2 regions of the Flammeovirga sp. MY04 genome follow, and region 1 is predicted to be linked to the other one. Evidence: riboswitches for the same ligand, from Rfam matches in the RefSeq annotation. Region 1 holds a riboswitch; the other holds the start of a gene.
What was found. A riboswitch is a leader RNA that binds a small molecule or an ion and turns the genes downstream of it on or off. The one in region 1 is predicted to bind cobalamin.
Positions count from the first base shown of each region.

Region 2: another riboswitch for cobalamin. It lies ahead of nrdD (anaerobic ribonucleoside-triphosphate reductase); the one in region 1 lies ahead of MY04_RS03730 (ABC transporter substrate-binding protein).

Region 1 covers NZ_CP003560.2:946,984-953,097, reverse strand. Annotated here, with positions in the region: gene MY04_RS03740 (N-acetylmuramoyl-L-alanine amidase-like domain-containing protein) at 52-918, shown strand; gene MY04_RS03735 (carboxypeptidase-like regulatory domain-containing protein) at 1,013-3,628, shown strand; cobalamin riboswitch at 3,785-3,958, shown strand; gene MY04_RS03730 (ABC transporter substrate-binding protein) at 3,979-5,133, shown strand; gene MY04_RS03725 (TonB-dependent receptor) at 5,133-6,114, shown strand, end outside.
Region 2 covers NZ_CP003560.2:2,787,902-2,794,015, forward strand. Annotated here, with positions in the region: gene MY04_RS11305 (hypothetical protein) at 1-2,258, shown strand, start outside; gene MY04_RS11310 (hypothetical protein) at 2,300-3,469, shown strand; cobalamin riboswitch at 3,635-3,890, shown strand; gene nrdD (anaerobic ribonucleoside-triphosphate reductase) at 4,000-5,838, shown strand; gene MY04_RS11320 (PAS domain S-box protein) at 5,892-6,114, opposite strand, start outside.

The DNA.
Region 1 (6,114 bases):
AGCGAAGATTTATGTAATTTCAGCTTATCTACAAAATTGCAAAAAATTAATATGTCTAAACAATTCTTCGCCACAATTTGCCTTTTATTTATCACTTTTTATGGGAAGTGTCAAGTTACTTGCAGTATTCCTAACAAAAAAGCCTTCGAAGAACGTGTCGATTCGCTCAATAAAATTGATTTAGACTCTTTAAATCAATCCCAGAAAGTAATCAAAATTGCTCAAACTTTTTTGGGAGAACCCTACATGGAGAAGACACTTGAAGTAGACACTAAGAAAGAAACAATCGTTGTAAACTTTACTGGATTTGATTGTACCACTTTTGTAGAAAATATGATTGGCCTATCTAAATTATATACAGGTGAGGAAAATGAGAAATATAGAACTTTGAACCATTATGTAAGTATTCTTGAACATATTCGGTACAGAGATGGTAAGTTGAATGGATATACCTCTAGACTTCATTATTTAACAGATTGGGTAAGAAATAATGAAGCAAAAGGCATTTTACATGATATTACTGAAGAAATTGGTGGAGAAACATATGATAAAGAAATCAACTTTATGAGTACACATATCACTGCTTATAATCAATTAGTTGATAACGATTCGGCAGTTACGGAAATCCGTAAAGTGGAGGCCAATATCAATAAAAAACCTTTATCTCAAATCTACATCAAAGATATTGCGAAAGTAGAAGATAAAATCCAACCTGGAGATATCATCGCTTTAGTATGTAAGGTGAAAGGTTTGGATGTTGCTCATGTGGGATTGGCGATCAGAAAAGATGATGGGCGAATCTATTTACTTCATGCTTCCCAATCAAAAGGAAAAGTAGTCATTACTGACAAACCATTAGCAGAATGGCTGAAAAACAGCAAATTGAATACAGGAATAACTGTTGCGCGACTAAATTAATTTTGTATATTTGACCCACGATCTTCTGACTAAAGATCTTTTTTTAACTATTTCTTTGGCCAATTTCTCATACCAAAGACTAACCAACATGAAAATGAAATCAATCTACTTGCTCCTGCTGGGATTGTTTACCAATACTCTTTTGTCTGCTCAAGATTTAAAAGGTAAACTTATAGACCAAGATGACAATTCCCCTATTCCTTTTGCAAATGTTTCTATAAAAGGAAAATACATGGGTGCCGCTACCAATGAAAAAGGTTATTTTAGAATTCCCATTAAAACTGAAAATCTTAAGGACACTTTAGAAGTTTCATGTATAGGTTTTGAGAAAAAACTCATTCCAATAGCAAAGTTGTCTTTGATGATGATGAATGATATTGGGTTACAATCGAATGCGACGGAATTGGACTTAGTCGTGGTTAAAGCTAAAATGCCTACTGTAAAGGACATCATACAAAACACGGCTAAAAAGTTCAAAAAAGAATTTAGACAAACTCCCTATCTAGGTGAATTTTACTATGCTGAATTGAAATACCAAAATGATGAATTCATTTCTGGCTTGGAAGGAAGTGGTGATATTTATTTCAATGAATTCGACCAAAAAACATACGAAATCACAGCATATAGAGGTGTTAATAATCTACTATTTGATCAACTCCGTGAGAACAAAAACCACAATTGGAATTATGATGAAAGTTGGGACTTTACAAACCTTCCTGAAAAAGATAAACGACAATTAGAAAAAGGTGGAAACATTAAAGAGACGGAAGATTATTATAGAAATCGCAACCTGATTCAATCTAAATTCTTATTAGGATACACTTGGAATATCATTCAAAACGGTCCTTTATTTAATGCTAATTCTTTTAAATACGATTTAGAAGATCTCTACTCTGAAAATGGGTTATCGATTTATGTACTTTCTTATAAAAGTGTGAATTCTAAAATTCAAGGTGCTGGAAAACTATATATCCGTGAGAATTATGAAGTTATTAAAATTGAAAGTGAGGATTTCTTTATTCCACTAAGTAAAGATCATTTTGATAATGTCTATCCATATATCAGTAATAGAAAAAACTCTAAAGGTAGCATACAATTAGCCTATAGAGATGGGCAAAACTACATTCAAGATGTAGACTATCAATTGGTTTATGACGATCCAAAAACCAAAACCACTTATGAGGGGCACTTAGATATTGTTAATTTCAGCACAGCTGAAGGTTATTCATTAAATGCTGGTAATAATTTTAGACTATCTGATAAAGTCGCCCTTTGGGTAGATATGGAATCACCTTTTGCAAAATATAATGGTGCGTATTGGGAGTTTAGATCGATTGATAGCAATAAGTATTCTCAACTAATCAATCAAAAAGAACTATCCTACACTAGTCTATACGATAAACGTGATTCTATCCGAGTGGAATATGATAGTTATTATAAAGGAAGAACTGAAGATCAACGTAAGAATGTGGCCATGAGTGATTTCATGAAGTACAAACAGACACGTGAATTACTAAAAAGAAGTACTTACACTCATCAAAATCACAAGGATATAAAAAATGAATTAAAAGAAATTAGAACGACTTATTTTGATCCTTATTATTTTAATAAACAAAGGGAAGAAATATCAGATAGTTTAAATTATCATTACACTTTCATGAAACAGATTGATGAAAGTACAAACATCCTTAATAATCTTGCTTATCATACTGACTATAAAGCTTCCAACCAATTGTTACAAGCGGTATTCAACAATATGGCGGATACCTTATTTGTTTATAAAGACAGGTTAAACGAAGATTTTATCAATGAAAATAAAGGTAATATCATTGCCTTATGGATTGAAGCCAATACGATCTACACAGAAAATTTCACAGATACGGTTAAAGTAAATAATCAAAACCACTTAATCTCAGTACTTAAACATTTCGATTTAAACGATCCGAATATTTATTCAAGTCCTGTGCTAGCTGAATATATTGCAGAAAGTATTCATACTCAGATAACCATAGTAGAAGATGATTTTACAAGTATAGAAAAAGGTCGTTTCAACCATCAAGCGAATACTAACTTAGAAAGATTTCAGGAAATCAATCAAAACGTTATTCAAAATGAGGAGTTGCAAGAAAAAGTATTGTTCGAGTACTTATCAAAATACCACTATTACAATGATACTTTGAGTAATGCTAAATTCAATCAATCCGTTGAAGTGTTTAAAAACACCTATCCTACATCCTCTCAAATTAAAGAATTAACCGGGCTAGCCAACAGAAGAAAAGGGTTCAAAGAAATAGATTTTCCAAAAGACATCTTGGTAACTGATGTTCATGATGAGGAATATTCTAAAAATTTTGATAATGGTACTTATGTGATAAACCTATTTGTAAGTTGGTGTGGCTTCTGTAGAAAAGGACTTCATGAAGATTTCCCTCCTATCATGGAAAGGTATAAAAATTCTGATATAAAATTTGTGTATTTATTCTGTGATCAATCTGATATAAAATGGAAAGAGGAGGTAAATAAACTACCCATTACCGAGCAAGTTCAATATTATAGGGTGACGGATCATAGTATCTCTCAACTAAGAAATACGTTAAATGTACAAGGTTACCCCACTCAGTTTATTGTGAAAGATGGCGTTATTATTAAAAGAATAACTGGTTTAAAACCACTCATTTTAGAAAAAGAATTGAACAATTTAGTTCATTAATACAAGTTTTAATAGGCCTTCTTAAATAATCGACATACTAATTATTTAAGAAGGCTTTTTTCATTTTCAAAATCATAATGTTCCACATCAATAGACCACAAAATTAAATTTACAAATGATCACAATCACTTAATAAGTGATACTTTGGAATTGTTTTATAACTTTTCTTCATCCATATTTGCATCAACAAAAGGGAATTTGGTGAGAATCCAAAACAGTCCCCGCTACTGTAACTTTTCCTATTTATTTAGGTTTTTGCAATACCACTGGGCAACCGGGAAGGTTCGAAATAAAAAGAAGTCAGGATATCTTTTGTTGTAGAATTATTCTTCGGGTGAAAAGTGAAAACAATGAAACGTCTTTTAAATGTACTCCTCATTTTAGGAGCATTATCCACAGTTTTATTTAGCTGTGAATCTCATACAAACAAAACTTCAAAGGAAACTTATCAAAGTTTTACTGCAACTCCTCTGCAAGTAAAATACGCTAAAACTTTCTCTCTTGACTATAAAGGTGATTACAAAGTTTTACATCTAATCAATCCTTTCAACGACAAAAAGACCTCTTATGTATTATTGCAAAAGGGTCAATCATTACCAACTGGTTTTACTCAAAACCAAGTAATTCGTATTCCTATTTCAAACATGATCACTACCACTACATCACAAACAACGATGATGGAAGAGTTGGGTGCATTAGATGCAATTAGAGGTTATGTTGATTCAACTTATATGTACAGTCAGGCTATTGTTGATCGAATGGCTGAAGGTAAAATTATAACAGTTGGGTATGACATTACTGATAATGCAGAAAAGATTCTTATGTCTAATGCAGACCTTGTAATGGTTGTGGGAAATTCTTCTGTAACTGCTCAATCTTTTCCTGTGATTAGAAAAGCAGGTATTCCAATTTTGTCGAACACTGATTGGCAAGAAAATGACTTATTAGGACGAGCTGAATGGGTAAAACTATTTGGAGCATTATTAAATAAAGAAAAGCAAGCTGATGCTTTATTTACAAGCATCGAATTAAAATATAACGATTTAGTAAAATTAGCGAAGCAATCGGATTCACAACCAAAAGTAATTACTGGTTTTCCTTACAAGGGAATGTGGTCTGTACCTGGAGGAAGTTCCTATTTGGCAAAAGCATTAGAACAAACACATGTTTCTTATCCTTGGAGTAATACAGATGAAACTGGAAGTATACAATTAGATTTGGAAGCTGTATTTGCTAAAGGTAAAAATGCTGACTTTTGGGTGAATGCAGGAACAACTGACAACCTACAGCAAATTTTAAATAAAGATTCACGTTATGGGCAATTCGATGCATTTAAAAATCGAATGGTCTTCAACCATAATAAACGAACAAGAGGTGGAATGGCTAGTGATTATTGGGCTACAGGTAACCTTCATCCTGAAATCGTTTTAGCAGACTTAATAAAGATATTTCATCCGGATTTGTTACCGGATCACGAACTCTATTTCTATCAGAAATTACAATAATGATTAAGAGGATTATCACATTAGTGTTTCTCTTTGCTCATGTTTCTCTTTTTGCTCAGGATGAATATCAACTTCCTGATCGTGAATTAAATGAAGTGGAAATTACAGCAAAGACCATGAAGTACTATAGTCAAGGAGCACATATACAATCTTTTGATAGTACTCAATTGGCTTTAGCCAATGATGGATCTTTGGCTAATCTTTTAAGGGATAAAGCTGGCGTACACATCAGAGAGTATGGTGTATCTGGACAGCTTTCTACTATATCTATGAGAGGTGCTTCACCAGAGAATACTGCTATTGTTTGGAATGGCATCAATCTAAATAGTATGACGACTGGTCAAACAGACATGTCAACTATCAATACTTTTTATTTTGATAATATTGATGTGCATTATGGTGCAAGCTCTGCTCAATATGGTTCAGGTGCTGTAGGTGGAGCAATTTTACTTCAAGACAATATTCAATGGAATCAGGAAAACCATTATGAATTACAAACTGCTTATGGTAGTTTTAATCAACAATTCTATGGTTTTAAAGCACAATACGGTCAAAATAAGTGGAGACATAAAACTGCGATATTATTTCAAAAAGCTGATAATGATTTCACTTTCTACAATCCATATGCTGGTGAAAATCAAACGCAAAATAATGCTGGTTTTCAACATGCTGGTGTGATGCACGAAACACATTATAAACCTACTGAAAACTCGGAAATCTCTTTGAATTTGTGGTACACGCAAGATGAGAGAGCAATTCAACCTATTATGGGGGATAATTTAAATCCTTCTAGATACGATTCTTTATCCAATGAAAACTTCCGAGCAGTAATCAATTATAAGTTAGATGGCAAAAAGTGGACTCACAACGCTAGTTTGGCTTATGTAAATGATTATTTGCTCAACGGAAGTTCAAAAATAGCATCAGAAAGAATAATTAGCGATTACAGAGCTGAAACAGCATTAAGTGATAAAGCTACCC
Region 2 (6,114 bases), 1.8 Mb from region 1:
CAGACCTTGTTATCTATAATACAGATTCATCAAAATTACAAGCATCTGGCACTAACTTCACTTGGGATCATCGACAAGGAGTGAGTTATTTGTTTGCCCTAGATGGTAAGGATAAAATAAATAGTATTTCAGCTTGCGATGCAGGTGTTTCAGGTGTTATCGACCTTACATCAAACGAGTGGTTAAACCTAGTTTATATCTGTTTTAAAAATGCTTTAAACCCTGATTTAAGATTAGGTAATTGGGTCAATCAAGAAGGTGTAATCTTGGATCTTGAAAACGCTTTCTACGAACCAGACGACTTCGAAAGGATGCTCACAGAATTAGAGCGTGTGAATGATCCTGATAACGTAATTCCAAACCGTACTTTTAACGGGGGGATTGTATTGGTAGACCTTTCAGAAAACCCAGACATCCAAACACGTATTGATAATCTTACCGCTTTGGGGTGGACTATTAAGATTGTAAATTACAAACTACTTTCTGCTACTATTGGGGAACGTACTTATGTATCTTTTGATGGTCGTATAACTGCTAATTCAGGGGCTGCTTTGTGGTTTGTGAATGGTAAACGTGTTGTTGGTAATGTGCAGTTGGAGCAAGGGGATTTGGTGGAGTTGTATCATAGTGATGTGGGTAATTTGCTTGATGTAAGTCTTAATAATTTAAACATAATATCAATTTATATAAGTGATATTCTATTCAATTCAGAAGCAACATTAAAAGTAAATCAAAATTACATTGGCATAGATCAATGGGGTTTTATTTTAGATTTATCTGATAAGGATCATCTAACTATAAAACTTAGAATAGAAGCAACAGTAAGTTACTACATCAAATCAACGTCATTAATTACTGATGAAGTAGAGAATTTCTTTAATAATTATGTTCATCCATACTACTACAAACTAAGAGAAAATTATAATATTACAGTTGATAATGAGAACATTTGCAATATTTGGTTTCCATACATTTGTGCTAAATATGAGCATACTCAATCACAAGAAGCATACTTTATTTGGAATACTAAAGGTATTAGTTCTTATGTAAAAGAACAGAAAGTAAGGGAATCTGACGATTATATTTATCACTCTATAAAACCCAATGCTTGGCAGTACATTGATAATTATGGGTTATTTGGTAGTTCTCAGTATGGGGGTACTGTCACTTCAAGAGTGAACAATGTAAATCCTTTAGTATTAGCAACGGGTGAGTTTAGATTGAATTGGACTACAAACTCACTTGCTACTGATGAACTTGCTGATATTGCAAGTGACTGGTATAACTTCTTAATGTCTGATAGAGATTTACAAACTTGTAGCGGTGTTTTTATTGCTTCAAATAGTGCTAAGAGATTAAAGCACGAACAGAAATGTGTATTTACGGGTATGACACATCCAAGTCCTGGCACTACCTTTAGAGGAGGTTTGTTTTTTCACCAAAACTATGAAGTTAATACTAACGAAACGACTGATTTGTACGAGATAAAAACAGTTGATTACATCTATTTTAGAGATATTAGAGGGTCATTTGTCAACCTTAAAATTAATATTGATTCTACTCATAGGGTAAAAGAAGTTTATCTTCAACAACTAAGATCAGGTGAGTTTACTGTTAATTCAGCTCCTTTCTTGGAGAGAATAAGATTTTACAACTATGGCCATGGTGTAAGTCCTAATGCTAATCAGCTTAGGATAGAAGGTAATTTACCGGAATTGCAACATTGCGGTGTAAAACACGCTACACAAGATTATAACGGAATAACAAGTATTGCTTCTTATAATGATATTTATATTGATTTAAGGAATGCACCAAAATTAAAAGAGTGTGTAGTTAGAAGATTGAACGAAGTAAAAAACATTGAAATATACCTTTCTTCTACTACTGAATTTGTCTTTACAACTCAATCTTTATCAATTAAAAATCTATCAGTTATTACAAATGTGAATATCAATTTATTGTTTGTGATACATGGTCTTTCAAATGATGTTTCTTTAGGTGGATTTAAACATGAGCAAAATCAACTAGATCAATTGAATGCTGTAAAGAATGATATTACAGATGTAAATGTTATAGCATCAACAACAAAATCAGTTAAGTTGTATAACAAGCAAAGTACAACTTTAGCATGGTTTCAGTCAGTTGAAACATTGCTTTTAGATTTGTCTCAAAATTACAATTGGAATACATATTACCATGATGAAAATGGTGATTACTTCTATTTTGAAGCTGGAACAGGTAATAAAATATTAGTATAGTGTAAACGGCAAAATAAACTGTACAATTCGATTGAAATAAAATGTACTTTTCGTTTTGCCGTTTATATTTAGTAGTTAGTTCAACTACTTTATTTGCACAAAAAAGAACAAGCGAATCTGCGGCTTATGTTACTTACGTATTCCAACCTCTTAACGGAGAAATCGTAGACAACTCAACAGGTATTTTTATGTTTAATGTAGATACCGAACTAAACACTTTAGATAAATCTGATGTAAAAACAGTGACTAAAGGTGTAAAAAAAGATCGCAGACCAAAAGCAATTCTTGATGCTAGAAATGATACTCTTTACAAATATGAAGAGTCGTTCGAAAAGTATAAAGAAAAATTTTCTGGTAAAGGTGACAAGTACAAAGACCTTAGAATCGAGATCGAAATTGACACTCCAACAATTGATTTTCTTGCAAACTCTTTTAAAGAATTAAAAGGAAGCGATATTGCTTTAAAATTGAAAGCTAAGGCAATGTTAAGAATCACTTCTTCAGATAGACAATTACTTTACGAAAAGGATCTATTTGCATCAAATCCTAAAGCTTTACAATATAAGGCTTCGAGCTTTGTGGAATACATCACTTTAAAATCACAAGTTAATAAAGCGGGTTCTGATGAAGCGAGAAGAGCGATTATGCAGCAACACATTCGTGATGAAATGCACAAAAAAATATTCAAATATGCGATCTATTATGCACACCTTGATATTCAAGAACAACTTTTTAGTGACTCATCTAGAGAATTGATTTATATCTTTGGTGCTAAAGGATCACATCCTAAATTCAAGCAGTTAACTGAACTTCAAGAAACTTTAGCGGATAGATTCAAAAAACTTTACTCTTTCTCTAAGAAGAAGAAAACGACAATGGACCAAGTGATGGAAACAATTGATGAGTCAATTCCACTGTGGGAGGAACTAATTGCTGAAGCAAACTATGAGGACAAAAAAGCTAAAGTAAATGGCGAAATTGCTGATGGTTTAAAATTAAACCTTGCATTAGCTTACACAATGAAAAGAGATTTTGATAAAGCTTTAGAGATTATGAATACTATCGAGAAAGCAAAAGAAAATCCAAATGGCTTAAACGGTATTATGGCGGGTTCTTTTAAAGGTCAAGCAAAGTCATTAAGAAGACTTCTTGAAAGAATTCAAATCGATCCTTCTAAAGTAAGCGTTACTACAGGTCAAGAAGCGAACTAATTCAGTTCAATTAATCTTATATAAGAATTTTAGGCTGTCATATAATAAATGTGACAGCCTTTTTATTTTACAATAAATTATCCCGTTAAACCATCGATTTTCAGCATCTTATAAATTCCTAAAATATTTTAGTGATTGTCATCAATGCTTTTTAAATCAGGTGTTTGCAAATTGAAAGTGCATGGTGCCAAAATGGAATAATAGGGAATCTAGTGAGAATCTAGAACTATGCTCGTAGCTGTATAGCACTCGTTGTCATCACTTAATTTAATAGCTAATTCAATACTTTTAGCTCTCTTAATTTAACTGATAAAAATTGATACTCCATTGCTGTTCCGCTTGATCAGATGTATCAAGTATAAAGTGAGAAGGACAATTTTTAGAGTCAAGTCAGAAGACCTACCAAGCAAATGAAGCCACCGACATCGAGTTAATGTCTAAGTTTTCAGCGTCCACCAAATTATTTGATGTACGTTACTGCACTTCCTACAATAGCGCCTTGTGTTTTGTTTCAAAAAAATTCAAAAGACATGGTCATCACTCAAGACAGTAAATTGCTGAAATTCGCCAATGAAGCAATTAACCTTACTAATGTAGAAAACGAAAACGCCAACATGCCTGAAGGTGTTTTTACTGCAAAACTTACCCGTATGTCGGGTGAAATCTCCAAGGAATACACAAAAGCCTACTTACTTCCCGAAAAGCATTTAAAGATGCATGAAGAAGGATGGATCTATATCCACGACTTCAGTTCTTATGCTGTAGGTATGCAAAACTGTATGTTTATTGATGTTGGAGAAATTCTTAGCAAACCCATTCATACAACGAATGGCACTATGCGTCCTCCTAAAAGTATTCGCTCTGCTTTACAAGTCACTGCTGTTGTTTTACAATGTCAGAGTAACGCTCAGTTTGGTGGTATCGCTATCAATGCCTTCGATTTCCATATGGCAAAGTTCATTAAACTCAGTTTCTATAAACATATGGAAACAGCTATTAAGTTTAATGTACCCGATCCTGATACATTTGCTTGGGACCAAGTAAAAGAAGAAACTAAACAAGCTTGCGAAGCTTTTCTTCATAACCTAAATCACTTAGAAAGCCGAGCAGGTAACCAACTACCGTTTGTATCGATTAATTACGGATGTGATACATCTAGAGAAGGTCGTTTGTTTATCGAATGCATGCTAAATGCCACAATGGATGGTATTGGAGAAAAAAGAACCACTCCAATTTTCCCTATTCAGATTTGGCAATACAGAAAGGAAGAAGGTAAAATTTTAAACGAGGATCTTTTCCAATTAGCTAACGAGTGTTCGATAAAAAGAGTCTATCCTAACTATGTCAACACCCATCAAGAGGTATATGACATTTTGGATAAAAACGGAAAAATTGTTCCAGATTTAATCCCTGCCACTATGGGGTGTCGTACACGTTTAGGAAAAAATCTACATGGCTATAACGGAAAATCGGGTAGAGGAAACCTATCTCCTGTAACCATGAACCTTCCTAAATATGCAATGGAAACTGACTCATGGGAGGAATTCTGTACTCTTGTAAAAGAGATGGCATTTATTGGAATCGACATGATGGAAGCACGTTTACGTTGGCAAAGAAAGCAACTAATGGGAGCTGCTCCGTTTATGTATAAAAACAAGATTTGGAAGCACGATCAACCGTATAACGAAAAAGCTAAAATTGGTGATATTCTTTATTCGGGTACCCTTGCTTTAGGATTTATCGGTATTGCCGAAGCTTTATTGATTTTAGAAGGAAAGCATCATGGTGAATCAGAAGAATCTCAAGAAAAAGCATTGAACCTGATTAAAGATCTACATAATTTCTGTGATAAGGAAAGTCAGAGAAGACGTTTGAATATCTCATTATATGCCACTCCTGCGGAAAGTTTATGTCATACTTTCGCTAAAAAACTACAAGAGCAATACGGTCATGTTCAAGGAGTTTTTGATAAAGAATTCATTACCAACTCTTTCCATGTTCCTGTATGGCACAACATCAATTATGTTGATAAGATTGCTATAGAAGCACCTTATCATAAATACTGTTCAGGTGGTTCTATCACTTATGTAGAGTTACGATCGGAAATCAATAAAACACCTCATTTATATAAAAATCTAATTGAGGGAGCGATGGAAGAAGGAGTTTATTACTTTGCTACTAACATCCAAAGAGATCGATGCTTAAACTGTGATCACGAAGGTTTATTTGATGATCTGAAATGTGATAAGTGTCAGTCGAAAGATATTATTACTTTAAGGAGAGTTACCGGTTATATTACAGGGGCCTATCATAAAGTATTTAATAATGGAAAGAAAGATGAAGTGAGGAATCGAGTAAAACATAATTAATGAATAAAAAAGAAGGTAATCTTAAATAGTGTATCAAAGATTACCTTCTTTTTTTATAATGTCTTTTTAATACTAAAATAAAAGGTACTTCCTTCTGATTCAGGGTTGTTTTCCACCCAAATATCACCATCATGGAGGTTAATTATTTTTTTGCAATTCGCTAAACCTAAACCACTTCCTTCATACTTTCTACTACTATGGAATTTTTTAAAAGCATCAAAAATATGCTCTCTTTTTTCAATAGGAATACCTATGCCGTTATCAGTTATTTCAAAA